Regions from separate parts of the Lentzea sp. NPDC005914 genome, predicted to be linked through region 2. Evidence: riboswitches for the same ligand, from Rfam matches in the RefSeq annotation. Region 2 holds a riboswitch; each other region holds the start of a gene.
What was found. A riboswitch is a leader RNA that binds a small molecule or an ion and turns the genes downstream of it on or off. The one in region 2 is predicted to bind glycine.
Positions count from the first base shown of each region.

Region 1: it holds a riboswitch for glycine, as region 2 does, so the genes downstream of both, gcvH (glycine cleavage system protein GcvH) here and gcvT (glycine cleavage system aminomethyltransferase GcvT) in region 2, are expected to answer to the same signal.
Region 3: it holds a riboswitch for glycine, as region 2 does, so the genes downstream of both, gcvP (aminomethyl-transferring glycine dehydrogenase) here and gcvT (glycine cleavage system aminomethyltransferase GcvT) in region 2, are expected to answer to the same signal.

Region 1 is NZ_JBEXVQ010000014.1:12,294-21,803, forward strand. Features, by position in the region: gene ABZ345_RS20630 (helix-turn-helix domain-containing protein) at 1-292, shown strand, start outside; gene ABZ345_RS20635 (cytochrome P450) at 296-1,186, opposite strand; gene ABZ345_RS20640 (L-serine ammonia-lyase) at 1,260-2,624, opposite strand; gene gcvH (glycine cleavage system protein GcvH) at 2,656-3,036, opposite strand; glycine riboswitch at 3,099-3,191, opposite strand; gene ABZ345_RS20650 (alpha-L-fucosidase) at 3,356-5,599, shown strand; gene ald (alanine dehydrogenase) at 5,704-6,816, shown strand; gene ABZ345_RS20660 (TetR/AcrR family transcriptional regulator C-terminal domain-containing protein) at 6,871-7,551, opposite strand; gene ABZ345_RS20665 (MFS transporter) at 7,562-9,010, opposite strand; gene ABZ345_RS20670 (hypothetical protein) at 9,507-9,510, shown strand, end outside.
Region 2 is NZ_JBEXVQ010000022.1:132,786-142,295, reverse strand. Features, by position in the region: gene ABZ345_RS28855 (CaiB/BaiF CoA-transferase family protein) at 1-455, shown strand, start outside; gene ABZ345_RS28850 (hypothetical protein) at 773-970, shown strand; gene ABZ345_RS28845 (helix-turn-helix transcriptional regulator) at 1,135-1,629, shown strand; gene ABZ345_RS28840 (hypothetical protein) at 1,745-2,077, shown strand; gene ABZ345_RS28835 (DUF3817 domain-containing protein) at 2,092-2,394, shown strand; glycine riboswitch at 2,440-2,530, shown strand; glycine riboswitch at 2,531-2,622, shown strand; gene gcvT (glycine cleavage system aminomethyltransferase GcvT) at 2,719-3,813, shown strand; gene glyA (serine hydroxymethyltransferase) at 3,827-5,092, shown strand; gene ABZ345_RS28820 (SDR family oxidoreductase) at 5,094-5,741, opposite strand; gene ABZ345_RS28815 (VC0807 family protein) at 5,738-6,358, opposite strand; gene ABZ345_RS28810 (TetR/AcrR family transcriptional regulator) at 6,343-6,963, opposite strand; gene ABZ345_RS28805 (hypothetical protein) at 7,156-7,839, opposite strand; gene ABZ345_RS28800 (cyclopropane-fatty-acyl-phospholipid synthase family protein) at 7,994-9,220, shown strand; gene ABZ345_RS28795 (DUF1295 domain-containing protein) at 9,217-9,510, shown strand, end outside.
Region 3 is NZ_JBEXVQ010000017.1:152,940-162,449, reverse strand. Features, by position in the region: gene ABZ345_RS24605 (maleylpyruvate isomerase family mycothiol-dependent enzyme) at 1-459, shown strand, start outside; gene ABZ345_RS24600 (class I SAM-dependent methyltransferase) at 464-1,075, shown strand; gene ABZ345_RS24595 (hypothetical protein) at 1,088-1,270, shown strand; gene ABZ345_RS24590 (hypothetical protein) at 1,267-2,343, opposite strand; gene gcvP (aminomethyl-transferring glycine dehydrogenase) at 2,479-5,370, opposite strand; glycine riboswitch at 5,520-5,615, opposite strand; gene ABZ345_RS24580 (MerR family transcriptional regulator) at 5,690-6,256, opposite strand; gene ABZ345_RS24575 (bifunctional nuclease family protein) at 6,587-7,060, opposite strand; gene ABZ345_RS24570 (MerR family transcriptional regulator) at 7,212-7,766, opposite strand; gene garA (glycogen accumulation regulator GarA) at 7,800-8,258, opposite strand; gene gcvH (glycine cleavage system protein GcvH) at 8,372-8,755, opposite strand; gene ABZ345_RS24555 (CDP-alcohol phosphatidyltransferase family protein) at 8,798-9,379, opposite strand.

The DNA.
Region 1 (9,510 bases), on a different contig from region 2:
GTGGGGCAGCCTCACGATGAGCGCGCTCCTCAACGGTCCGCTGCGGTTCAACGAGCTGCGCCGCCGGGTCGACGGGGTCAGCGAGAAGATGCTGTCCCAGACGCTGCACGCGCTGGAGCGGGACGGGCTGGTGCACCGCGACGCGCAGCCGACGAACCCGCCGCGCGTCGACTACAGCCTCACGCCGCTCGGCCGCGAGACGGCGGAGCGGTTGCTGTCGCTGATCCTCCTGCTCGAGGCGCGCATGCCGGACGTGCTCGAGGCGCAGCGCGCGTACGACGCCCGCAACTAGGGCTCACCACTCCACGATCAAACCGGCCGGCACGCGGGTGCGCAGGTCCGGCCGGAACGTGACCTCCTGGCCCGGCGCGAGCCGCAGTCCCGGCAACCGGGACGACAGTTGCTCCAGGGCCACGCGGGTTTGCATCCGGGCGAGGGGCGCGCCGACGCAGAAGTGCGCACCGGCCCCCAGCGACAGGTGGACCGTCGGCATCTGCCGGGACGGGTCGAACGACTCCGGGCAGTGGTAGACGGCCTCGTCGCGGTTCGCCGCCGCCAGCAGCAACTGCACCTGAGCCCCCGCCGGTACCGGATGTCCCCCGATCTCCGCGTTCTCGGTGGCGTAACGGAAAAGGCTCACGATCGGGCCTTCGTAGCGCAGCAGCTCCTCGATGACGGACGGGATCGTGGCGGGATCGTCGACGATGCCGATCCAGGGCTCGCGACGGCCGGCGAGCAGCGAGCGCATGCCGAGCGCCAGCACGTTGACCGTCATGTCGAAGTCCGCCAGCGGTTTCTGCTCTTCCGGTGACAGGGTTCCGATCGCGAGGCGCATCACCATCGCGGGGAACGGGTCGGCGAACAGCTGCACGAAGTCGCCGTAGCCGAGGCCGGGGAAGCCGTCGATGAGCCGGTCGGCGTAGTCGCGGACCAGCGGTTCCAGCTCGGTCATGCGGCGGGGCGAGAAGGTGGCCTGAAGTGCTTTGCGCACCTGGGGATCGAGGTTGTGGGACCGCGCGACGAAGCTCGGATCTCTCAGCACTTCCACGACGTTCTCGTACCGGCTGACGACCCAGTAGCCGTTCTCCTCGCTGAAGAACACCGGTTCGGACGCTCTCAGGTGCACGAAGAGCGGGTACGGGTTCGCGAGGTGCAGCGAGTTCAGCGGATCGTAGGCGATGGCCACAAAGTCCGAGTGTGACACCGGGCGGACGTCTCGAAAGTACCCATGGGGCAATTGAGACGTACGCCCGGTTCGACTAACACTCGATGACGTTCACGGCAAGGCCGCCGCGCGCGGTCTCCTTGTACTTCACCGACATGTCCTTGCCGGTGTCGCGCATGGTCTTGATGACCTTGTCCAGCGACACGAAGTGCGAGCCGTCGCCGCGCAACGCCATGCGCACCGCGGTGATCGCCTTGATCGACGCGACGGCGTTGCGTTCGATGCACGGGATCTGCACCAGGCCGCCGATCGGGTCGCAGGTGAGGCCCAGGTTGTGCTCCATGGCGATCTCGGCCGCGTTCTCGACCTGTTCCGGGGTGCCGCCGAGGACCTCGGCGAGACCGCCGGCGGCCATCGAACACGCCGAGCCGACCTCGCCCTGGCAGCCGACCTCGGCACCGGAGATCGAGGCGTTCTCCTTGAACAGCACGCCGATCGCGGCCGCCGTGAGCAGGAACCTGACGACGCCGTCGTCGTTGGCTCCCGGCACGAACCTCGTGTAGTAGTGCAGGACCGCGGGCACGATGCCGGCCGCGCCGTTGGTCGGTGCGGTGACGACACGGCCGCCCGCCGCGTTCTCCTCGTTGACCGCCAACGCGAAGAGCGTCACCCAGTCCATGACCCGCAACGGGTCCGTGACGAAGTGCTCGCCCTCCAGACGCTTGCGCATCTCGGCGGCGCGACGGCGGACCTTGAGGCCGCCGGGCAGGACGCCGTGCTCGGTGCAGCCGCGCTCGACGCACTCCTGCATCACGTGCCAGATGTGCAGAAGTCCTTGGCGGATCTCGTCTTCGGTCCGCCACGACAGCTCGTTGGCCATCATGATCTCGCTGATCGACATGCCCGTCTCCCGGCACCGCGCGAGCAGCTGGTCGCCGGTCAGGAACGGGTGCGGCAGCGGGGTGGTGTCCGGCTTGATCCGGTCCGTGCCCGAAGCGTTCTCGTCGACGACGAAGCCGCCGCCGATCGAGTAGTAGACGGCGTGCTCGACGGACTCGTCACCCTTGTACGCCTCGAAGCTCATCCCGTTGGGGTGCAACGGAAGCGACTTGCGGCGGTGCATGACGAGGTCGCGGTCGTGCACGAAGTCGATCTCGTGCGCACCGCCGAGCTTCAGGCGTCGGCCGGTGACGATCTCCTCGACACGGGCGGCCGCGATCGTTGGGTCGACTTCCTCGGGGAGGTTGCCTTCGAGGCCCAGGAACACGGCCTTGGGGCTGCCGTGGCCGTGCCCGGTCGCACCGAGCGAGCCGAAGAGCTCGACGTGCACGCGGTCCACTTCGGACACCCGTGCCCCGAGCTTCTCGACGAACATCGCAGCGGCGCGCATCGGACCGACCGTGTGGGAGCTGGACGGTCCGATGCCGACGGAGAAGAGGTCGAAAACGCTGATCGCCACTGATCAGTCCTTCGCGGTGGGGTTCGGCACGTCAGTCTGTGGTGAGCTCGGCGTACTTGGCCGCCGTGAGCAGGTTCTCCGCGGACTCGACCCGCACCCTGAACAGCCAGCCGGCGCCGTACGGGTCGTTGTTGATGACGGCCGGGTCGTCCACGACCGCGCCGTTGACCTCGATCACCTCGCCGGTCACCGGGGAGAACAGGTCGCTGACCGACTTGGTGGACTCGAGCTCGCCGCAGACGGCGTTCGAGACGACCTTGGCGCCGACCTCGGGAAGCTGGACGAAGACGATGTCACCGAGGGCGTCCGCGGCGTAGGAGGTGATTCCGCAGGTCAGCGGGTCCTGGGTACCCGGCGTCCAGTCGACCCACTCGTGCTCGACGGTGTAGAGCAGGTTCTCGGGGAACTCCACGGCGACTCCTCTGGCTGGGACGGCTCGGTCAGGTGACTACCCCCTCCGCCGTGCAGAGTTGCCTACCCCGAGCGGTCTTGCTGCCTGAGAGTGTGCGGGAGCTTGCCCCTTCGGCGCCTCGACTGCTTCGTCGAGGTCTCTCCCGCTCGGGTTTCGGTGCCGCCCTGGTTGGACCAGAGGACACCACGGCCGATGTTCAGTTTTGAGTCCTTCGAGACCAGGCGAACGCTATGTGCGTCCCCCGCCAAGTGTCAACGCGAGATGGTTGACATCGGCGAGAGCGCTGCCATGGTGTGGTGAGGCAGACATCGGAGGTCTCATGAGGAAAGCGTTCATCGCCGCGCTGCTCGCCTCGCTGGTCCTTACCCCTGTCCCCGCTGCATCGGCTGCGGAGGCACCAGCTCCGATCACAGTTCCCCTCACCCAGTACTTCGACAACGACGGCATCGACACCGCGTCGGACCGGACCGGCAACTTCGACGGTTCCGGCTACGCGTTCCCTGCGGAGGGGCTGCCGTCCGGGCAGGTCAACGCCGATGGAGTGCCGTACCTCTTCCCGGGAAATTCACAGGCCAAGAACAACAACGCGGTCGCGCTGGGGCAGCGGATCGACCTGCCGCACGGGCGCTACCTGACTCTGCACTTCCTCGTGGCGTCCTCGTACGGGGCGGCCGGCGGGACCGCCACCGTGCACTACGCGGACGGATCGACCACGACAGGTGCCGTGAGCGGACCGGACTGGTACGCGGGCAGTGGTCCGATCTCCGCGCCGTTCCGCTACTCGCCCGGTGGCACCGACCAGCACCCCGTGTCGATCGGGACCTCCCAGGTCTGGGCGGATCCTCAGAAGGAGGCGGTCGGGGTCACGCTGCCGGTCACGAACCCGGCGGTGGAGGGCAAGTCCTCGCTGCACGTGTTCGCGCTGTCGTTGCAGCCGGTGGCCAAGGGCTCGGTGCTCGCGGTCCGTGCCGCGCGCAGCACGACCAAGCTGCCCCGGCTGGGCGGGCAGACCGTCGAGGCCACCGTCGTGAACCTCGGCGACCAGTGGGTCTCGAACATCTGGGTGCGCGCCGAGGGGCTGGGTCTGGTGACGCTGCAGCCGGCGCTGGTGAAGCGGCTCGCGCCCGGTGAGGAAGCTCGCGTGCGGATCGGCATCCACGCGTACCGGACCGGCACGTTCGACGGGAAGGTCGTCGCTTCCTCCGCGAAGGCCTCGGCGTCGCAGAACGCCAGGTTCACGCTGGGTGTCGCGGACTACCAGGCGAACGACGCCTCGCTGGCCGCCCACGAGTCGCCGTACTGGTTCGACGACGCCAAGTTCGGGATCTTCATCCACTGGGGGCTCTACTCGGTGCCCGCCTGGTCGCCGCCCGGTGAGCAGTACGCGGAGTGGTACTGGCAGTGGATGCAGGACCCGAACAACGCGGTGAACGCCTACCACGCGGCGACGTACGGGAAGGACTTCTCGTACGACCAGTTCATCCAGCAGTTCACGGCCTCGAAGTTCGACCCTCGCGAGTGGGTGAAGCTCTTCGAAGAGGCCGGCGCGAAGTACTACGTGCTGACCTCCAAGCACCACGAGGGTTTCGCGTTGTGGGACTCGAAGGTGTCCGGCCGCGACTCCGTTGATCTCGGTCCTCGTCGCGACCTGGTGAAGGAACTGTTCGACGCGTCGCGGAAGTACACGCCTGGCCTGAAGAACGGGCTCTACTTCTCGATGCCGGAGTGGTTCAACCCGGACAGCCCGTGGACCGGTCACGCTCCGCGGAACCCGTACACGGGCGCTGCCGAGCCCTACACCGGCTATCAGGCCGGGCGCGACTTCGTGAAGGACTACCAGGGGCCGCAGATGACCGAACTGGTCGACGGGTACGACCCCGACGTCATCTGGTGCGACATCGGTGGTGCGAACGACTCGCGGCGCGTGATGGCGGACTACTTCAACAAGGCCAAGAACCGGGCCGTGCCCAAGGACGTGACGGTCGACGACCGGTGCGGCATCCCGACCCACGACTACACGACGCCGGAGTACGCGACGTACCCGAACACCGTGGTGAAGAAGTGGGAGGCCTCGCGCGGCCTGGACCCGCGTTCGTACGGGTGGAACCGGGCGACGCCGGACTCGATGTACATGACCGCGGACGAGGTGATCCACACGCTCGTCGACACGACGTCCAAGAACGGCAACTTCCTGCTGGACATCGGCCCGCGCGCGGACGGCTCGATCCCCGAGATCATGCAGCAGCGACTGCGTGAGACGGGGGCGTGGCTGCGCACCAACGGCGAGTCGATCTACGGCACGACGTACTGGTCGCGGATGGCTCAGCAAGGTGACCTGCGGTTCACGGTGAAGCCGAACGAAGCGTTCTACATCACCTCGTTGGTCCAGCCGGGGTCACAGCTCGTGGTCGACGCTCCAGTGCCGCTCAAGGACGGCGACAAGATCACGTTGCTGGGTCATGACAGGCCCCTGAAATGGACCCGATCGGGTGGAAAACTGGTGGTCGACGTGCCACAGGGCGTTGGCCGGCACGCATGGGTGTTCAAGGCCGCTTTGTCCTAGCAGAACAACCGGACAGTGACCGGATAGTGCGATCCGCACGGTGACATGACCTTCCGACTGCCTCACATTGTGAGACAGAGGCCAGCCCGAACGGAGGAGTCATCGTGCGGATCGCAGTTCCCCGCGAGATCAAGAACCACGAGTACCGCGTCGCTCTCACCCCTGCCGGTGCGCACGAACTGACCAGCCGCGGCCACGACGTCTTCGTCGAGCAGGGCGCCGGACTGGGCTCGGCCATCACCGACGAGGAGTACCTCGCGGCCGGCGCCAAGATCCTCGCGTCCGCCGACGACGTGTGGGCCGAGGGCGACCTGGTCCTCAAGGTCAAGGAGCCGATCGCGGTCGAGTACCCGCGTCTGCGCTCCGGTCAGACCCTCTTCACGTACCTGCACCTCGCCGCCGACAAGCCGCTGACCGAGGCCCTGCTGGCGTCCGGCACCACGGCCATCGCCTACGAGACCGTGCAGCTCCCGAACCGTTCGCTGCCGCTGCTGGCCCCGATGTCCGAGGTCGCGGGCCGCCTGGCCCCGCAGGTCGGCGCGTTCTCCCTGATGAAGCCCTCCGGCGGCCGCGGCGTGCTGCCCGGCGGCGTCCCCGGTGTCGCCCCGGCCCGCGTGGTCGTGATCGGCGGCGGCGTGGCGGGCATCAACGCCGCCACCATCGCCGTCGGCATGGGCGCGGACGTGCAGATCCTCGACACCAACGTCGACCGCCTGCGCCAGATCGACGCCCAGTTCCAGGGCCGGCTGCGCACGCTGGCGTCCAACTCGTTCGCGATCGAGCAGGCCGTCCGCGAGGCCGACCTGGTCATCGGCGCCGTGCTGGTCCCTGGTGCCGCGGCCCCGAAGCTGGTCTCCAACGCGCTGGTCGCCGACATGAAGCCGGGCTCCGTGCTCGTCGACATCGCCATCGACCAGGGCGGCTGCTTCGAGGACTCGCGTCCCACCACGCACGCCGAGCCGACCTACGACGTCCACAACTCGGTCTTCTACTGCGTGGCGAACATGCCGGGCGCCGTCCCGCGCACCTCGACCTACGCGCTCACCAACGTGACGCTGCCCTACGCGGTCGCGCTGGCCGACAAGGGCTGGACGCAGGCGCTGAAGGACGACCGTTCGTTGGCCCTGGGCCTCAACGTCCACGCCGGCCAGCTGACCAACGGCCCGGTGGCCGAGGCGACCGGCCTCGCGCACACGCCGCTGGAGACCGTCATCTAAGACCAACTGAATGAATGAGGCCCCCGCACGCGATCAACGCTGCGGGGGTTTCGCCTATCGCAGGGCCGCGACCCTCGCCCTGATGCCGTCGATCACGGAGTCCAGCCCGAACTCGAACAGTCCCTCGACCGACCACAGCGAGGGCTCGTTCAGCATCTCGACGTAGTGCGGATGCTTGTCGCGGTAGAGCTCCGCGATCTTCGACATGTCCGGCGGCGCGACGTCCATCTTGCCGCTGCCGCTGTAGTTCACCTCGGCGATCGCGAACCCGACGACGTAGCTCGACACCGTCGACACCGACCGCGACGCCTCGACCAGTGACAGCCCGGCCACCCGCATGGATGCGAGCATCGCGTCCGCCATCGCCACCGCGTTCGGGCCGATCGTCGCGAACTCGCCGATGTTGCGCACCCACCACGGGTGCTTGAGCGCGAGATGACGCAACGAGTGCATCATCCCGCGCAACGCCGTCTCCCAGTCGGCACCGGGCTCGGGCAGTGCGAAGTCGCCGTAGACCTCGTCGAGGCACAGCTCCAGCAACGCGTCCTTGGTCGGCACGTGCCAGTACAGCGACATCGGGGCCGCGCCCAGTTCCGCGGCGAGCTTGCGCATGGAGAGCTTGGCCAGGCCGTGCTCGTCCAGCATCTCCAGGGCCTTGCGGACGATCGCCTCCCGGCTCAGGCCGAGGGGCTGGCCGCTGCTGGGCCTGGGTTTGCTGAACCACACGCTGTCCACGACAGCGATCCTAAGCACGCCGCAGCAGGACGGCGGCCACAACACCTCCCAGGAAAACGGCAGCAGCCCCGATCACGAGGCTCACGCTCATGCCCGACGAGAACGCGTCGCGCACGACCGTGATGTCCGCTCCGCTGTGCAACGCCTCGCTCAGCGACCTGCTCGGCACGTCGTCCGGCAGTGCGGCGGCGAACCGGGCGGACAGCAGCGCGCCTAGCACGGCGATGCCGAACGAGGAACCCAGCTCGGACAGCGTTCCTGACAACCCGGACGCGATCCCGGCACGCTCCGGCGGGATGGAACCCATCAGCGCGTTGACCGCAACCGGTTGCGCCACACCGACTCCGACGCCGATGAGGATCAGCCCGGCGAGCGTCGGCGGGTAGGTGTTGCCGATCGACAACAGCACCACACCGCCCGCCACGATCGTCATGCCGAGCAGCATCGCCTTGCTGGAGCCCAGTTTCAGCACGAGCTGGCCCAGGGTGTTGCTGGTGATGAGCAACGCGATCGCCATCGGTGCCACGCGGACACCGGCCTCCAACGGGCTGTAGCCGAGCACGCCCTGAAGGTGTTGCGTCAGCAGGAAGAGCGAGCCCGCCATGCCGAACGCCGCCAGCACACCCGACGCCACCGCACCGGTGAACCGGCGGTCCTTGAAGAACCCGAGGTCCAGCATCGGCTCCGCGGTGTGCCGTTCCCACAACGCGAACGCCGTCATGGTGACCACGCCGATCGCCACCGGCACGCTGAACTCCAGCGAGCCGAAACCGTGCTCCGGCACCGAGATCACCGCGTACACCAGCGAGACCATGCCGATGATCGACAGGACCGAGCCGACGACGTCGGGCTTGCGCACGGCCGGGTCCTTGGACTCCGGCACCAGCGCCGCCACGGCCACGATCGCGAGGACCGCCACCGGGACGTTGATCAGGAACACCGAGCCCCACCAGAAGTTCTTGATGAGCGCGCCACCGATCACCGGACCAGCCGCGAACCCGAGGCTCGTGACCGCCGCCCAGATGCCGATGGCCTTCGGGCGTTCCTTCTCGTCGAACAACTGCATCAGCACGGCCAGCGTGCCCGGCATCAGCATCGCCGCGCCGACGCCCATGAACCCGCGAGCCGCGATCAACGCCTCGGCCGAGCCCGCATAGGCCGCCACCGCGCTACCGGCGCCGAAGAGCAGCAGACCGGCCAGCAACGCCTTCTTGCGGCCGAACCGGTCGCTGAGGCTGCCGGTGGTGAGCAACAGGCCCGCCAGCGCGAGCGAATAGGCGTTGATCATCCACTGGATGTCCGCCGTGCTGGCGTGAAGACCCGTGGAGATCGACGGGATCGCCACGTTGAGCACGGTGTTGTCCAGCACCACGACCATCACGGACAGGCAGAGCACGCCGAGCACGGCCCAGCGCTGCGGATGCGGGTGCACCCCGACCTTCTCGGTCGTCGAAGTCATCTCGTCCCCCTTACGGTGTACGAGTAACTTACAGCGTACGAGACCGCAGGGCGCAAGAGGATTTCGCTCAGGGATGAGGGAGTGCCCGCGACAGGCGAAGGGGGAGGACCCGGGGTTCGGGGGTGTCCCCCGACAAACACTGCGGGCTCTGGCGAAATCGGCCGAAGGTCGATGAGCGCCAGAGCCCGCCACGTAAAGGGCGGCCGCGCTCAACCAGCCTGGGGGTCACTGGGAGCGGGGCCGCCGTGACCAAATATAGCGGGCCTCGGGCAGCCGCGCCCAGCACCCCCGCCCAAACGCGACCAGAAAGTTTCCCCGACTGGACCACTGCCCGTGTTGGGCTCGTCCAGCAAACGAGTGAATTCCCCCGCTCGCGGTGCGGCGAGCAGGGCCAACGGCCGATGAAGACGGAGTCGGGTGTCCCTCGAAGGGAGATTCCATGGCTGAACCACAGGGATGGATCCATTGCCACGACCCGTTCGGTCGAGACAGATCGATGA
Region 2 (9,510 bases):
ACGACGTCTACGAGGCCGCGGACGGGCAGTTCGTGGCCATCGGCGCGCTGGAGGAGAAGTTCTACGCCGACCTGGTGCGCGTGCTGGGCCTGGAGGACGCACCGACGCGCAACGACCCGGCGAACTGGCCTGACCTGCGGGAACGAATCGCGGCGGCGGTGAAGACGCGGACGCGGGACGAGTGGGCTGACCTCGCGCGGGACACCGACGCGTGCCTGGCGCCGGTGCTGACGCCCGCCGAAGCGGCGCGGCACCCGTACAACGCGGCGCGGGCGACGTTCGTCGACGTCTCCGGTTCGCCGCACCCGGCGCCGGCTCCTCGCTTCGACCGGACTCCGGCGTCGGTTCCGACGCCTCCGGTAACGACCGGGATGAACACCGGGGAAGTGCTTGCCGACATAGGTGTGGCGGACGCCCGAATTATGGAACTGCGCCGGGCAGGAGTTATTGGATGAATGCTCGCGTGCGCATTAATAAGGACACGACGGGGTGACAGAGCGTGATGCCGTCGGTTCGGCATCCGGGTGAGGCTCGGTTCAACATGTCTGGTCCACGCTGTGGGATGCGAGGGAGTCCGTGTTCACCTCGTGCCCAGGACATCGGCGCTGCTGAGGCCTCTCTTTAGCCGCCATTCGGGTGACATTCCCCGTCAGCAGGCGTGCGTGGCCGGTGGATCCTGGGGGCAGTTGGGCGTGGTCGTTGTTCATCAGCCGGGTGAATGAGGGACCATGTCGGGTGACACGGGCGGTCTGCCGCCTCACCTGTGAGCGAGATGGACGGAGAGGTACCTGTGAACCTCAAGAAGGTGCTAGTGCTGGCGGTCGTCGCGCTGGTGCTGTTCCTCCTGATCACCCGGCCCGAGGAGTCCGCAGGCGCGGTCCAGACGCTCCTCGGCTGGCTGAGGCAGGGCGCGGAGTCGATCATCACCTTCATCAGGAGCCTCTTCGGGACGGCGACGCCTGTCGCCTAGTGACTCTCGGTGATCCTCGGCCATCTGCGTTGGACCGGATGGGTGGAAAGAGGCCAATCACGCACTGGTAACGGGTGTTCTGGGGATTCAGGGTCTGGCGATTGTCAGACCTACCGAATACCTTCCGCTGCAATGGCCGATCCCCGACCGACGAGGAGGCACATATGGTCGAGGACTCCGGGGTCCACGAGCTGTTGCAGCAGTGGGCGGCTGAACGGTCTGATGACGCAGAGATGCAGGAGGTGAACCGGATCAAGAACGCGTGGCTCGCTGAGGCTCCCCCCTCGGCGCCAGGCATCCCCGCACAGCGGGGCGGCAGGGGCGGGCCCTCGCGTGGCTTGGTCAAGGTCGACTCGGCGGATCCGGCCTACGTGGCCGCGATGCGCAAGCGGGCGCCGGAGGCACCCGAGGCACTGCTCGCCGCCGCGGCGAGCTACTGGCAGCTGGTTGGCGATGTCGCCGAGGCCGAGCAGTGGTGGGACGCGGGCATCAGCCCGTTGGACCAGCGCGCGCTCGACTATCGCGCGGCGGGTCTGAGCCCTGCCGACCTCGGGCGGCGCCTGGGACCGATGACGGTTCTCCAGCACCTTCGCCGCGGTTCCGCCGCAGCCTGGTGTGTCGCACGTCTGCAGAGGCAGCGCCGGGACGGCGTGGCGTAGTAGAGGGAACGGGCTGTCGGAGGCGGCAGCCCTGTATCCATGCGTTCCAAGTAGTGTGGAGGCCGTGCGCGGCCTCCTTACACCCCAGCGAGTGTTGATCGGGTTTGCCTGTCTGGTGGCCCTGATCGCCTGTTGCGGGCTCGCGTACTGGCAGTGGCAGCGCTTCGAGTCCGCCAGCGGCACGTTCCAGAATCTCGGTTACGTGCTCCAGTGGCCGCTCTTCGGCCTCTTCCCGGCCTTCATGGTGTGGCGTTTCCGCCGTTTGGCGCGCCAGCGTCGTGACGAGGTTCTCTCCGCACCGGAGCCGGTTGCGGCCGCCGCGAAGCCGATGACTACCGTTGACGCCGTCAAACCCGCGCCTGTCGAGCACTTCGACGATCCTGAAGACGCGGAGCTCGCGGCCTACAACCGCATGCTCGCGGACCTCAACGCGCGGGACGGTCGTTGAGCGAAGGCGGGCTGATGAAGGGTGCGTTGACCCGGTTCCGGGTCATGGCTTACGTGGTCGGTGTCTTCCTGCTGCTCCTGTGCGTGGCGATGGTGCTCAAGTACGCCGCGGACATGGGTCAGTTCATGAAGGTCGTCGGGCCGATCCACGGCTTTCTCTACGCCATTTACCTGGTCATTTCCGTCGACCTGGCGCTGAAGCTGCGCTGGTCGATCAAGGGCACCGCCCTCGTGCTGCTCGCCGGGACGATCCCGTTCCTGTCGTTCTGGGCTGAGCGCAAGGTGGTCGAGAAGACTGCGCAGGGCGTGCCGCTGTGACGTTTGGCCTGCTAGCGTCTGGGGCTACCAACTGAACACGGCCGTCGATGTCGCGCGGGAGAGCTCACTTGAGTGTGAGCGCCGAAGGAGCAACTCCTCCCCGGAATCTCTCAGGTACAGGTACCGCACGACGAAGGCAACTCTGAAAAGCAGGCCCATCGGCCTCGCCCACGGTGCAAGTCGCGTGCTGCGCGGCGAAGCTCTCAGGCTCATGACAGAGGGGGAGGCTCGCTCTGGTGAGGAGTCTCCGATGGACCGTGTCATTCTTCTGTTGCCTCAGCCGGCCCAGGCCGGCTCTTCGGCGCACCCTGGAGGAGCGTTCTGATGTCCCGCCTCACGCCTCTGAACGCCGAGCACGAGCAGCTCGGCGCGATGTTCACCGACTTCGCGGGCTGGCGGATGCCGCTGCGCTACTCCAGCGAGCTCGCCGAGCACCACGCGGTGCGCACCACCGCGGGCCTGTTCGACCTCACGCACATGGGTGAGATCGTGCTGACCGGACCCCAGGCCGGCGAGGCGCTCGACTACGCGCTGGTCGGCCACATCTCGGCGCTGGCCGTCGGCAAGGCTCGCTACACGATGATCACGCAGGCCGACGGCGGCGTGATCGATGACCTGATCGTGTACAGGTTGGGCGACGAGGAGTTCATGGTCGTCGCCAACGCCTCCAACGCCGCTGTGGTGGCTGACGCTCTGGTCGAGCGCGCCGCCGGGTTCGACACCGTCGTCACCGACAAGTCGACCGACTACGCGTTGATCGCGATCCAGGGCCCGAAGTCGGTCGAGATCCTGTCCGGACTCACCGACACCGACCTGTCGGCCGTGAAGTACTACGCCTCCTACCCGTCCACCGTGGCAGGTGTCGACGCGCTGCTCGCCCGCACCGGGTACACGGGCGAGGAGGGCTTCGAGCTCTTCGTGGCGCCGTCCGACGCCTCGGCCGTCTGGGCCGCGCTGCTGGAGGCGGGCGAGGCGCACGAGCTCAAGCCGTGCGGTCTCGGCTGCCGCGACACGTTGCGTCTCGAAGCCGGAATGCCCTTGTACGGCAACGAGCTGACCACGTCGCTGACGCCGTACCACGCTGGTCTCGGCCGCGTCGTGAAGCTCGACAAGCCGGGCGACTTCGTGGGCCGCGACGCGCTGACGAAGGTCTCGGAGTCCGATGTGGACTCGGTCCTGGTCGGACTGAAGACCCCCGAGCGCCGCGCCCCGCGGCACGGTTACGCGGTGCTGAACGGCGACGAGGTCGTCGGCGAGGTCACGTCGGGCGCGCTGTCGCCGACGCTCGGCTACTCGGTCGCCATGGCGTACGTGACTCGGGCCAGTGCCGAACCCGGCACCCCTCTGCTGGTGGACGTCCGCGGCAAGAAGCAGCCGGTCGAGGTCGTCGCACTTCCGTTCTACAAGCGCGCCAAGTAGGGAGATCTTCCAGATGTCCGACCAGTTCAACGCCTCCCTCGCGGAGTACGACCCCGAGGTCGCCGAGGCCGTCGCGGCCGAGCTGGCGCGCCAGCAGGGCACTCTCGAGATGATCGCCTCGGAGAACTTCACGCCCGTCTCGGTGCTGCAGGCACAGGGTTCGGTGCTGACCAACAAGTACGCCGAGGGCTACCCCGGCCGCCGCTACTACGGCGGCTGCGAGCACGTCGACGTCGTCGAGCGCCTGGCCATCGAGCGCATCAAGTCGTTGTTCGGCGCCGGTTTCGCCAACGTCCAGCCGCACTCGGGCGCGCAGGCCAACGCCGCCGCGATGTTCGCGCTGCTGCAGCCCGGCGACACGATCCTCGGCCTCGACCTCGCGCACGGCGGTCACCTCACGCACGGCATGCGCATCAACTTCTCCGGCAAGCTCTACAACGTCGTGCCGTACCACGTGTCCGACTCGGACGGCCGCGTCGACATGGCCGAGGTCGAGCGCCTGGCGCAGGAGCACCGCCCGAAGCTGATCGTCGCCGGCTGGTCCGCGTACCCGCGCCAGCTGGACTTCGCCGAGTTCCGCCGCATCGCGGACTCGGTCGAGGCCTACCTGATGGTCGACATGGCGCACTTCGCGGGCCTCGTCGCCGCGGGCCTGCACCCGTCGCCCGTGCCCCACGCGCACGTGACGACGACCACGACCCACAAGACCCTGGGCGGTCCCCGTGGCGGTGTGATCCTCTCGAACGAGGCGGACATCGCCAAGAAGATCAACTCCGCGGTCTTCCCCGGCCAGCAGGGCGGCCCGCTGGAGCACGTGATCGCCGCCAAGGCCGTGGCGTTCAAGCACGCCGCCTCGCCGGAGTTCGCCGACCGCCAGCGCCGCACGCTGGAAGGCTCGAAGATCCTGGCCGAGCGCCTGTCACAGCCGGACGTGGCCGCCGCGGGCGTGAAGGTCCTCACCGGCGGCACGGACGTCCACCTGGTCCTCGTCGACCTGGTGAACTCCGAGCTCGACGGCAAGCAGGCCGAGGACGTGCTGCACCAGATCGGCATCACGGTGAACCGCAACGCCGTCCCGAACGACCCGCGGCCGCCGATGGTCACCTCGGGTCTGCGCATCGGCACCCCGGCGCTGGCCACCCGCGGTTTCGGCGAGGTGGACTTCGCCGAGGTCGCCGACGTGATCGCCGAGGCCCTCAAGCCGGGTGCGGCTGTTGACGAGCTGCGCGCCCGCGTCGAGGTGCTGGCCGCCAAGCACCCGCTGTACAGCACGCTCTGATTTACCGCACCAGTTCGACCGGGCGACCGGCCTGCACCGACCACACCTGGCCGGTGCGCCGGTCGCCCAGCACTGTCTCGGCAGCGGCGGCGACCTCCTCCGGCGTGGCCAGCTCCAGTCCCGCGGCCACCAGTTCCGACCGGTACGCCGCCACTGCCCGCGTGTCGACCAGGCCGGGGCACAACGCGTTGATCCGGTAGCCCGGCGCGGTCTGCGAAATCGACCGCACCAACCCGATCTGCGCGTGTTTCGCTGTTCCGTAGCAGACGTCGGGCGAGCCGGTCAGCCCGGCGATGCTCGACATCACGAGCGCCGAGCCGTTCAGCACTGCGGAGCACGCGGCCAGCCCGTAGACGACCGCGTCGAGGTTGATCCGCATGGCGTCGCGGTAGCCGGCCACGCTGAACGAACGCGGTCCGGCGGCACCGGCGTTGAACACCGCGATGTCGAGTCCGCCGAACCGTTCGACAGCGGCGGCCACGACACGTTCGTTGCCCTCGTACGAGCGCACATCGGTCCGAACGAACAAGCTGCCGCGCTCCCCGTCCAGATCGACGTCGGCGATCACCACGTCGTCGCCCCTGCCGATCAGCCGCCTGACCAGTGCCGCGCCGATGCCGTGCGCCCCGCCGGTCACGAGCGCGATCATGCCCGGCTGACGTGCACGCCGTTGATGCGCAGCCCGGCCCGGTGCATGACCATCCGCGAGTACACCCGTTGGACCACAACGAGAACCACGAGCAGGACCACCAGCAGCACGTCGTCGAGCACCGGCACCAGGTCGATCGGCAACGTCAGCGCCATGCCGACCCGGATCGCGGTGTCCGCCAGGAAGATCACGCCCCAGATGGCGGTGCAGCCGCGCAGCGCGTGCCGGATCGCCGGGTACTTCTCCCAGTTCTCCGTCCACACCTGCTTCTTGTCCTCGGGTAGTACGAGCATCGCCATCGAGTGGAGCAGCGGCCGCTTGAAGAACAGGCTCGCCAGCATCACGACGCCGAATGCCGCGGTGCCCCACGCCGCGCGCACGAGCAGCACTCGCGGTTCCCCGGTCACGAACGACATCGCGAAGCCGAGCACGACCGCGCCGAGCACGAACGCGTTCACCCCGCTGATGCGTCGTTCGGTGATCACGGAGTAGATCACGCGCAAGGCCGGTATCACGCCGCTGAGCACGAGTGCTGTCGTCTGGTCGGCGCCGAGTGCGCGCGATCCGTAGTAGATGCCCGTCGGTACGAGCAGGTCGATCGCTAGTTTCCGGAACATTCGTCCCCCAGACGAACTGCGAGGTCGATCGCGGTGATGACCTCGGTGGTGTAGGTGTCCAGATCCACGTCGGACCCGTCGCGCACGCGTTGTGCGGCCGCGTCGACGGCCGCGCGGATCAGCACGGCCATCGAGCGGGTGTCGAACTGGCGGAACTCCCCGGCCGCCTTACCGGTTTCGAGCAGTTCGGCCAGGCCGGTGACGCTGAAGTCCTGGCTGGTCGTGCTCGTGTAGCCCTCTCCGGACGGGGTGCGCAGGTGCGGGCCGATCTCGGTGAGCGCGACGATCTCCCTCGGGTGATCGCGCAGGAACCGCAGGTTCGACTCCAGGTAGGCGCGCAGCTTGCCGCCCCACGTGGTCTCGGCGGCCATCGCGGGTGCCATGACCTGGCCCGCGGCGGTGAAGACGTCGATCACGACCTGGCGCAGCAGGTCGTTCTTGTCCGCGAAGTGGTACGAGATCATCCGCGGGCTGCTCAGCCCCGCCCGTTCGGTGATTTTGGCGAACGTCGCCTGGTCGTAGCCCAGTTCCGCGATGGTCTCGATCGCCGCCCGCACGATCTGCGCGCGCCGTGCCGCCGTTCTGCCCGTGTGCTCCACGGTCACCCCCGTTTTTATCCAGCTAGATAAAACACTACCAGACGAACGCAAGCAGGGCCCGCCTGAACCAGGCGGGCCCTGCTTGCGAAGCGAGAGAGCGAAACGACGGGAACCCCGGCCCCTTCCCCAGGGCCGGGGTTTGTCCGTTCAGAGTGGTGTGTGTCTCAGTTGGACCGTCCTAACGGGATGCTTTGGGGGCTACGCCGCCGGTGCCGTGACGCCAGGGGGCAGGCATTCCACGTTGCGCTTGCCGTTGGGCTGGATCACGAACCAGGTGCCACCAACGCCCTGGCCCTTCCACTTGCCCGGGCCCGGGTCCAGCGAGTAGGAGTAGACCGGCCACTTGTCGATGGCGACCTGCTTCTTGCCGTCCGCGCGGGTGATCAGCGAGACGATGCTCGGGTCGATGCCCTCGAGCTGCGGGACGGTGTCCGACAGGAAGGGCGGCCACGTCACAGCGCACTTGTCGTTGCAGTTGGACTTGGTTTCCGGCTTCGGAGTGTCCTTGTCGAAGCGGTACATCGTGCGGCCGTCGCCGTCCTGGACGACCATGCCCATCTTGTCGACCTGCTTGCCGACCAGCTTCAACGAGCTGACCGGGGCGGCTGCGGGAGGCTGCGCGGCGGGGGGCTGCGCGGCCGGGGCCGGGGTTTCCGGTGCTGCCTGCTGAGCAGGGGTCTCGGGTGCCTGAGCGGGCTCCTGGAGTACCGGGGCAGTTCCCACGTCGCCGTAGTCACCGAGGACGCCCAGGTCGGTTTCGGTCTGTGCCACCGGCTTCGAGTTCGTGTTGCTACCCGTTGCGCTCCAGACACCCAGACCCAGCACAACTGCCAGCCCCGCGGCGAGCCCGATGGCAATGCGGTTACGTCGGATCACACTCATGTCCTCCTTGTTCCGTCGTTCGCTCTATCGAGGCCATACGGGCGTGGTTGCGTCTCGGTTCAGAAACGAACCGAACCTCTTGCCGCCCCGAACGTCTGGCGGAGCCAGGTCGTGCAGGAGGTGCAGGGTGGTCGTCGCTGGTCAGCTGGCAGGAATGGCCGAGCGGGTGCTGGGTTCGGCGTTGCCGATCGGAATTCGGGCGTGGGACGGGAGCGTGGCCGGGCCGCAGGACGGCACCGTGCTCGTGATCCGCAGTCGCGACGCTCTCCGCCGGCTCGTGTGGAGTCCGAACGAGCTCGGTCTCGCGCGCGCGTACGTGAGCGGCGAGCTCGACGTGGAGGGAGATCTCGCGGCGGGGCTCGCCCAGATCTGGGGACTCGTGCGGCGCGGGGGCACCCGCAGGCCGCGTGTGGCGGAGGTCGCGAAACTTGCATTGCAACTGAAAGTGTTGGGTCCCAATCCGTCCGCGCCTCGAGAGGAGGCACGGCTGCGCGGCGCCTTGCACACCAAGGCGCGCGACCGGGACGCCATTTCGCATCACTACGATCTGAGCAACGCGTTCTACCAGCTCGTGCTCGACCCGAGCATGGCCTACTCGTGCGCCTACTTCACGTCCTCATCGGACTCGCTCGCGCAGGCCCAGCACCACAAGCTGGACCTGGTGTGCCGCAAGCTCGACCTGCAGCCGGGTATGCGGCTGCTGGACGTCGGCTGCGGCTGGGGCTCGATGATCATCCACGCGGCGCGCAACTACGGCGTGCACGCGGTCGGCGTCACCATCTCGGCGCAGCAACGAGAGCACATCCTCGCGCGCGTGGCCGCGGAAGGGTTGCAGGACCTCGTCGAGGTGCGGCTGCAGGACTACCGCGAAGTGCTGGACGAACCGTTCGACGCGATCTCCACCATCGAGATGGGCGAGCACGTCGGCGAACGCAACTACCCGACGTACGCCTCGACTTTGCACCGGTTGCTGAAGCCGGAGGGACGCCTGCTGCTGCAACAGATGTCGCGCGGCCACAACGCCCCCGGCGGCGGCGCGTTCATCGAGTCGTACGTCGCGCCGGACATGCACATGCGACCCGTCAGCGCCACGACAGGATTTCTCGAAGCCGCGGGTTTGGAGATCCGCGACGTGCACGCCATGCGCGAGCACTACGTCTGGACCGTGCGGGCGTGGGCGCAGACACTGGAAGAGCGGTGGGACGAGGTCGTCGCGCTGGTCGGTGAGGGGCAGGCGCGCGTGTGGCGGCTGTACCTCGCGGGTGGCGCGCTGACGTTCGAGGAAGGACGGATGGGCGTGGACCAGATCCTGGCGGTGCGCAGGAACGAGCACGGACGCAGCGGCATGCCGCGCGTGCGTCGTGAACTGGTGGCGCGATGAGCTACCTGATCAGCTTCCTGGTCGTGCTGGCACTGCTCAGCGGCCTGTTCCTGTACGCGGACGCACGTCGTCGCTACGACCTGATCGACTCCGCGTGGGGCCCCGGATTCGCGGTGATCGCGGTCGTCACGCTGCTGTTCGCGGAGGGCGAACCAACTCGGCAGTGGGTGGTCGCGGCGCTCACCGCGGTGTGGGGCGTACGCCTGGGCCTGCACATCTTCGTGCGCAACTCGGGCAAGGACGAAGATCCGCGATACCAGGACATTTTGAGGCGTGCCAAGGGAAATCCG
Region 3 (9,510 bases), on a different contig from region 2:
CGCGACCGCCGCGACAACTCTCTCGAGGACGCGTTCGCCGAGTGGGAGGCGAACCGGTCGCTGGCCGAGCCGCTGTTCGACACCCCGATGGGGTCCGTGCTGATCGCCGAGGTCGTGCAGCACGAGCACGATCTCCGTGCGGCGCTGGGGGTTCCCGGCGACCGCGACGGCCTCGCGGTCCGGGCGGCGTTGACGAAACCGTTGCAGCAGCTGGATCAGCGGATGCGGGACAACGAGGTGCCGGCGCTGAGGATCACGCTGGAGCACGGCGACCGGGTGCTCGGGCACGGCGAGCCGGAGGGGACGTTGCGGACGACGTCGTTCGAGCTGATGCGGGCGATCGGCGGGCGGCGCACGGTGGACCAGATCAAGTCGCTGGACTGGGACGGGGACCCGGACATCTGGATCGCGGCGCTGGCGTTGTTCGGGCGGCACCGGCCGGAGCCGTTCAGAGAGTAGCTTGATCGTCGTGAACGACTGGCTGGCGGACACCCGGGACTCGTACGACACGGTGGCGGTCAGCTACGCCGACCAGACGCGTGACCTGCTGGACGGGCTGCCCCATCTGCGGGCGGCGCTGCGGTTGTTCGCCGAACTGGTCGACGGGCCGGTCGCGGACGTCGGGTGCGGACCTGGCGAGGTCACCGCGGTGCTGCACGACCTCGGGGTGGACGTGTTCGGGATCGACCTCTCCCCCGCGATGATCGAACTGGCGCGGCGCAACCACCCCGGGCCGCGGTTCGAGGTGGGGTCGATGACCGAGCCGCTGCCCACCACGGTCAGTGGGGTGATCGCGTGGTGGTCGTTGATCCACATTCCCGACGACCAGGTGCCCGTGGTGTTCGGGCACTTCCACCGGGCCTTGAAGCCGAACGGGTTGGTGCAGCTGGGGTTCCACGTCGGCGACGAGGCGCGGTTGAAGACGCAGGGGTACGGCGGGCACCCGATGCGGGTGCACGTTCACCTGCGGCCACCTGAGCGGGTGGCGCAGTGGCTGCGGGACGCGGGGTTCGCCGTCGAGGCGCAGTGGTTGCTGGGCACGGACCAGGCTGTCCTGTTCGCCCGGCGGCAGTGAGACGATCTGCGCGTGTCAGATGAGCAGACCTGCCAGCGGTGCGGCGAGGCCGTGGAGCTGGAGCGCGAAGACTACGAGCTGTTCGAGCGCATGCATCCCGAGTGCTTCCACTTCGCGTTCGAGCACGACCTGAACAAGCCCGGCCTCAGCGTGGACGAGGACTGCGGCGACCCCGCCTGCCCTGCCGCGCCCTAGACGCCGATCACCCGGTGCTCGACCAGCGCCGCCATCGCCTCCACGACGGGGCAGCGCTCCAGTTCGGCGAGGTCTTCCAGGCCCCTCGCCGTCCGGAGCCCGAGGCGCAACGTGGACGCGGCCAGCGGGGTCTGGGACTGCCAGCCGTGGAACCGGTCGAGCGGGACCTCCCACAGCCCTGCCGCGTCCTCGATGCGGCCGTCCAGCAACGCTCGTGCGCCCGAGCCGATGGCGGGCCAGCGGTGCAGCTCCACGACCAGCTGGGCCGGGGTCAGCGACTGGAGCTCGTCACACCGGGCGAACGGGTGCTCCGGTGCCGCCGGCAGCAGCTCCCAGTCGACGGACGGCCGCGAGCCCTGGATGAAGTTGGCGGCCAGGTCCGTCGCCTCGAACAGCCCGGTCGCGTAGCTGTTGAACGAGGAACGGTCGTGGAACGGCACCTCCTCCCACAGCACGCCCAGCCTGCTGTTGACCGGCGAGTGCCTGGCACCACGCACGAACAACGACTTCTCGGCGTGGTGCAGCACGGCCACGGCCACGAGCGCACCGAGCGGCACGAGAGACGGCTCGCCTGACTCGTCGTGGTGCTGGGCGGCGAGAACGGCCTGGTACGCGAGGCGGTCGGCAGGGCCTTGCAGGTGGTGTGCCAGCTCGTGGGCGATGACGAACCGCAGGCCGTGCGTCGCGATGAGGCTGGCCGTGTGCTGCTGGAACGGCTCCAGGTCGATCGGCAGCGTCTGCACGCGGCCGGACGAGCGCTCGACCCGGCTGGTGAAGCGCAGCACGGCGGCGAGCAGGGCGGTGTCGAACGACCGGCGCCGCCACCGCAGGCGCTTCAGGAACAGGCTCGGCCGCGCCACGGACAGCGCCAGATGCCTGCTGTAGACCGGGATCAGGGCCAGCACGGCCTCGGAGACCCGGATCAGCGCGGAGCCGTCCGGGTAGCTCGTCGAACCGGCCGACGGGGTGTCGCCCGATGTCAGGGTGACCGACCGGAGCCGTTTGCGGTCGTGGCCTGCCTCGGCCATCGCCTCGACGACCGAGTCCTTGATCTCGTGGGCGGTCTCCGCCATCGTTCGCACGTTCGATCAGTCGGAAGTTGATCAGAGAGCGTTACGAACTTTCGTTGTACCACAACGTTTCCACGTGACCCGGCCCGAAAACGCCGAAGGGGCGCACCCCCGAGTGCGCCCCTTCGGAGTACCGGATCAGCTGCCGTACGCCGAGAGCGGCGGGCAGGAGCAGACCAGGTTGCGGTCGCCCTTGGCGCCGTCGATGCGGCGGACCGGCGGCCAGATCTTCGGAGCACCGGTACCGGCCGGGTAGACGGCCTCCTCGCGGGTGTACGGGTGGTTCCACTCGCCGACGGTCACGCACGCGGCGGTGTGCGGGGCGTTGCGCAGCGGGTTGTCCTCGACGGACCACTCGCCGGCGCCGACGCGGTCGATCTCGCGCTTGATGGCGATCATGGCGTCGATGAACCTGTCGATCTCGGCCAGGTCCTCGGACTCGGTCGGCTCGACCATCAGCGTGCCGGCGACGGGGAACGACATCGTCGGCGCGTGCAGGCCGTAATCCGCGAGGCGCTTGGCCACGTCGTCCACCGTCACGCCGGTCGCCTTGGTGATCGGACGCAGGTCGAGGATGCACTCGTGGGCCACGAAGCCGCCCTCACCCGTGTAGAGCACCGGGTAGTGCTCGTCCAACCGCCGGGCAACGTAGTTCGCGGCGGCCACGGCGGTCAGGGTCGCGCGGCGCAGGCCGTCGCCGCCCATCATGCGCACGTACGCCCACGAGATCGGCAGGATCGACGCGGAACCCCAGGGGGCCGCGCTGATCGGCCCGACACCCGTGGCGGGACCGGCGGTGGGCTGCAGCGGGTGGTTCGGCAGGAACGGCGCGAGGTGCGAGCGGACGCCGATCGGGCCGACGCCGGGGCCGCCACCGCCGTGCGGGATGCAGAACGTCTTGTGCAGGTTCAGGTGCGAGACGTCCGAGCCGAACTTCCCGTAGCGCGCCAAGCCGATCAACGCGTTGAGGTTCGCGCCGTCGACGTACACCTGGCCGCCCGCGTCGTGGACCAGGCCGCAGACCTCGCTGACCGTGTCCTCGTACACGCCGTGCGTGGACGGGTAGGTGATCATGATCGCGGCGAGGTCGTCCGCGTGTTCGGCGACCGTCGAACGCAGGTGGCCCATGTCGATGTTGCCCTTGTCGTCGCACTTCACGACGACGACGCGCATACCGGCCATGACGGCGGACGCGGCGTTCGTGCCGTGCGCGGACGACGGGATCAGGCAGACGTCACGGTCGGCGTTGCCGTTCGCGCGGTGGTACGCGCGGATCGCGAGCAGACCCGCGAACTCGCCCTGCGAACCGGCGTTGGGCTGCAACGACACCGCGTCGTAGCCGGTGACCTCGGCGAGCCACGCCTCCAGGTCGGAGACGATCTTCAGCAGTCCGGCGGCGTCCTCGACGGGCGCGAACGGGTGCAGCGTCGAGAACTCCGGCCACGTGATGGACTCCATCTCCGCGGTCGCGTTCAGCTTCATCGTGCAGGAGCCGAGCGGGATCATGCTGCGGTCCAGCGCGACGTCCTTGTCGGACAACGCACGCAGGTAACGCAGCAGCGCGGTCTCGGAGCGGTGGGCGTGGAAGACCGGGTGGGTCAGGTAGTCCGACGTGCGGCGCAGGTCGGCCGGGATGCCGTCCGCGGTGTCGGCGTCGATGGCGTCCACATCGGATCCAGTGACACCGAAGGCTTCCCACACCGCGACGAGGTGCGCGCGCGTCGTCTTCTCGTCGCAAGCGATTGCCACGACGTCGGCGTCGACCAGACGCAGGTTGATGCCGAACGAACGCGCCTTCTCGACAACAGAAGCGGCCTGGCCCTCGACACGAACCTGGACGGTGTCGAAGAACTCGCCGTGCACGACGTCCAGGCCGGCCTCGCACAGGCCGGTGGCGAGCACGGTGGCCATGCGGTGCACACGGGTCGCGATCGCGCGCAGGCCATCGGGACCGTGGTAGACGGCGTACATGGACGCGATCACGGCCAGCAGCACCTGCGCGGTGCAGATGTTCGACGTGGCCTTCTCGCGGCGGATGTGCTGCTCACGAGTCTGCAGCGCGAGGCGGTAGGCCAGCGAGCCGTCGGAGTCGACCGAGACGCCCACGAGACGGCCGGGCAGCTGACGCTCCAGGCCGGACCGGACCGCCATGTAGCCGGCGTGCGGGCCACCGAACCCGATCGGCACACCGAAGCGCTGCGTGGTGCCGACGACGACGTCCGCGCCGATCTCACCCGGCGCGCGCAGCAACGTGAGGGAGAGCAGGTCCGCGACGACGACGGCCTGCGCGCCCGCGTCGTGGATCTCCTCGATGAGGGCCTTCTGGTCGCGCACCACACCGGACGCGCCGGGGTACGAGAGCAGCACGCCGTAGAAGTCGCCGCCCAGGCCGAGCCCCTCGATGCCCTGCGACAGGTCGGCGACCACGATCTCGATGCCCAGCGGCTCGGCGCGCGTCTCGATGACGGCCAGCGTCTGCGGCAACGTGTCGGCGTCGACGACGAACTTGTTCGACTTGGAGCGACCGGCGCGGCGCACCAGGGTCATCGCCTCGGCGGCGGCGGTCGACTCGTCCAGCATGGACGCGTTCGCCACCGGCAGGCCGGTCAGGTCGCCGACCATGGTCTGGAAGTTCAGCAGCGCCTCGAGACGGCCCTGGGAGATCTCCGGCTGGTACGGCGTGTAGGCCGTGTACCAGGCGGGCGACTCCAGCACGTTGCGCAGGATGACGCCCGGCGTGACGGTGTCGTAGTAGCCGAGACCGATCATCTGCGTCATCGGCCGGTTCTGGGAAGCCAGCTCACGAAGCTCGGCCAGCGCCTCGGTCTCGGTCGCCGGAGCCGGCAGGTCGAGCACGAGGTCGCGCTCGTGAATGGACGACGGCACCGCGTGCTGCGCCAGCTCCTCCAGCGATCCGACGCCGATGACGTCGAGGATGCGCGCGAGCTCCGCCGGGCGCGGGCCGACGTGGCGGTCGGCGAACGGGGTGCCGTGCTCGAGAGCGGCGAGCGGAATGCGGTCCTGCGTCATCAAACGCCTCCGGGGGCTGCGGGCACACGTGTCCTGGTGCCCTCCCCGCTCTGTCCGTACCCGTCACGGGCGCCTGAGAGGTTCACCCCGGTGTGACATGGGGCTTTCACCGTCGGCGGGACCCTTGCGGGTCCACTTTCCAGAGGCGTCTCGCTCACGCGGTCCTGGATGCCTGAGAGGTTCCCGGGGAGGGACTTGCTCCTTCGGCGCCGGGCTCGAAACCCGGTCTCTCCCGCCTGAGTTCAGCGACTACCCGCGAAGAATACCCGCAGGCAGCCCACGTAGTCGCTACGGGCGCGACCAATGTCTCAACCGAACTTCAGCCCGTCGCGCGCTCCCGGCGCCTGCGCGTCAGCTCGTCCTCGGTCATGGGAGCGATCTCCACCCCGTCGGCCCGCTCGGCCGGGAACTCGTGAATCGTCCCCGAGATCTCCCGCATGGCACCGGAAACCGCGATCCCGAACACGCCCTGACCGCCCTGCAGCAGATCCACGACCTCTTCCGGCGAGGTGCACTCGTAGACGGTCGTCCCGTCCGAGAAGAGCGTGATCTTCGCCAGGTCCTGCACGCCGCGGCGCCGCAGGTGGTCGACCGCGACCCGGATGTTCTGCAACGAGACCCCGGTGTCCAGCAACCGCTTCACGACCTTCAGAACCAGGATGTCCTTGAAGGAGTACAACCGCTGACTTCCGGACCCGTGAGCCATCCGTATCGTCGGAGCGACGAGTCCGGTCCTGGCCCAGTAGTCGAGCTGCCGGTATGTGATGCCCGCGATCTGACACGCCGCGGGACCCCGGTAGCCGACGAGTTCGTCCGGCAGCGAGGAGTCCGGGAACAGCTCACCCTGCTGCCCGGATTCGGCCCGCACGGGCGCTTCCTCGACCACGCCTGCCTCCCCTCGGAACGGCCACGAAACTCATGGCCGTCAAGCCGCCGCGTCAGCTCACGCAAACCGGCGACGTCCACTCGAGTTCGACGGTAAGACCGCTCAGAGGGCAGGTCAACGCGACGCGCGGGGAGGATCGACCCTCAACCTGAGGTGGAGAGTCACACCGTCACCCGATGCGGGACGTTCAGGTGACGTTTAGTGATCGTTTAGCGAGCAAATCGAGCGGAAAGTAGCCCAAAAGAGCGACACACCAAGGCGCTACGACGGTTCCAAACGAGACAGACAGCGACACAACGCAAAACTCAGCTGTCGGCGCCCCTGGTGTGCCTACGTGTCCGCTCCGCGGAAGTCCTCCGGCGAGACCGAGTCGAGGAACTCGCGGAACTTCTCGACCTCGTCCTCCTGCTCGTCGGGGATGATCAGGCCGGCCTCGGCCAGCACCGACTCCTCGGCGTGGATCGGCACACCGACGCGCAACGCCAGCGCCACCGAGTCCGAGGGCCGCGCGGAGACCCGCACGTCGCCGTCGAACACGAGCTCGGCGAAGAAGGTGCCCTCCTGCAGGTCCGTGATCCGGACCTGTTCGAGGTTGCGACCCAGCGCCCCGATGACGTCCTTGAGCAGGTCGTGCGTCAACGGACGGGCCGGACGAACACCCTGCTGTTCGAGTGCGATGGCCGTGGCCTCGACGGAGCCGATCCAGATCGGCAGGTACCGCTCGCCCTCGGTTTCGCGCAGAAGAAGGATCGGCTGGTTCTGGGGCAGCTCCACCCGCACGCCGACGACACGCATCTCGCTCATCGGGCCTCGCCTCCCTCTATGTCGTTCGGGAGTACCCGGTTTCACACCCGAGCATCCCCCGGCGTACGTCTTCGACGCTACCCGCCAAGCGGGCCGTGTGCTCAATTGTTGCGGGCAGATCGTGATCAAGACTGCACTGCCGCCGGACAGATCACGATTGCCGCAAGCCCGCTCTTACCAACAACGTGTGCAACGAGGTGAACAGGTCAGCCAATTCCCGGACCGTCTCGGGATCTGAGAACGACTTCAGCGCAACCACCTCGTGGTCCGCCGCAGCGCGAACCGCGCGCAGGTGCTCGCGCTCGACGCCGAGTCCGGTCATCGTCCGGATCGTGCGGAGCGCGGTGATGTCCTCGGCGGTGAAACGGCCGTGGGGACCGGCGCGCAACAGACCGTCGCGCTCCAGCTGGGACAGCTGTTCAGCGCCGATTCCGGTCTGGGTCAGCAGATCCACCCGCGACACCGCGGTGGAGTCCACAGGGGTGGCGTCGAGCTGCTCGCGGATCACCTTGAGCGGCAGGTATCTGTCGCGTTGTGCGGACAGCACGAAACGCAGCCTCTCGACGTCCGCCGCGGAGAACTGGCGGTAGCCGGAGGCCGTGCGTGCCGGGCGGACCAGCCCCTCCGCTTCCAGGAAGCGGATCTTGGAGATGGTGACCTCGGGGAACTCGGGGCGGAGCTGCGAGAGCACCGCCCCGATGCTCAGTCCCCCACGTTGTGGCCGCCCGGCCGTCACGCGTCAGGCTCCCGCGGAGCCAGGACCCGTCAGGAAGACGAGGCGGAACTTGCCGATCTGGACCTCGTCACCGTTCGCGAGAACGGCCTGGTCGACCGGCTCGCGGTTGACGTAGGTGCCGTTGAGGCTGCCGACGTCGATGACGACGAACTCGCCGCTCTCCCGGCGGAACTCGGCGTGGCGGCGCGAGACCGTCACGTCGTCCAGGAAGATGTCGCTGTCGGGGTGGCGCCCCGCGCTCGTCGTGTCGCGGTCCAGCAAGAACCGGGAACCGGCGTTCGGGCCGCGCTTCACCACGAGCAGCGCGGAACCGGCGGGAAGTGCGTCTACACCGGCAACAGCCGGCTCCTGGGCGGGCGCCTCGGCGCCGCCCTCCATCTCCTGGAGGAAGTCCGCCCGGAAGACGGAGGTCCGCTCCGGGGACTGCTCCGGCGGAACGCCTGGGCCGTCGTTCGTGCTCACCTGAGCTCTCCTCCTGCTGCTGGATCCGTCACTTCCGGTAAAACCTATCGCGTTCGGGTCGCCACCCGAGGAGCGGCTCCCCTTCCGGCCGAAGATCCGGCGAAAGATCGACGTCACTCCTTCTCCACCAACGCCTTGTAAGCGTCCGCGTCGAGCAGGCCTTCCAGCGCGTCCGCGTCGTTCAGGCGGATCTCCACCATCCAGCCCTCGCCGTAAGGATCGGTGTTCACCGAGTCCGGCGTCTGCACCAACGCGTCGTTGATGGCGACGATCTCGCCGTCGAGCGGCGAGTAGAGGTCGGACACGCTCTTGGTCGACTCGACCTCGCCGAACGTGTCGCCCGCGGCGACGGTGTGGCCCACCTCGGGCAGCTGGACGAAGACGACGTCACCGAGCTGTTCCTGGGCGTAGTCGGTGATGCCGACGCGCACGGTGTTCTCGCCGGTGCTGGCGACCCACTCGTGCTCCTCGGTGTAGCGAAGCTCCTCGGGAATCAACTGACTGCGCTCCTCGTGCTGAACCTGTATGGGGTGATCTTTTCACGCGGCCTTGCCGGGAGTGACCCGCAGGGCCAGGAAGAACTGGTAGACGTACAACAACGCCGACCACAGGTAGAGCGCCCCGCCCCAGGCCGTGAACGCGTAAGCGAACGGCTGAGCGATCTGCGCCCACGTCGAATCCCCCTGCGCGAGAAGCAGCAGGGGGAACGCGTACAGCAGGTTGAAAGTCGCGGCCTTGCCCAAATAGGTGACATCGAACGGGCCCCAGCCCCGTTGCCTCAGTATCAGCAGGCAGACGCCGACGACGAGCTCCCGGCCCACGAGCACGAGAGCGATCCACAGCGGGACGATGTCCCTGATCACGAACGCCAGCAGCGTGCAGAACACGTAGAGGCGGTCGGCGGCGGGATCGAGCAGCGCGCCCAGGTTGCTCATCTGGTCGAGCCAGCGCGCGAGCTTGCCGTCCAGCCAGTCGGAAAGCCCCGCGAAGACGAGGACGAGCAGCGCCCAGCCGTCCGCGCGGGGTCCGAGCAACAGGTACAGGAAGAGCGGAACACCGGCCAGCCGCAACACGCTGAGCAGGTTCGGAATCGTCAGCAGGCGATCAGCCGGATCACGCACACCCGCACTCTAAACGAGTGACTGCGCAGGGGCTGCCGGATGGCCTCACGGCACGCTGTGCGACTGGTTGCGGGTGGCGGTGAAGTTACCGCGATGTTGCAGAAGCTTTCAGGCTGTCTTGAAGAGCGTCC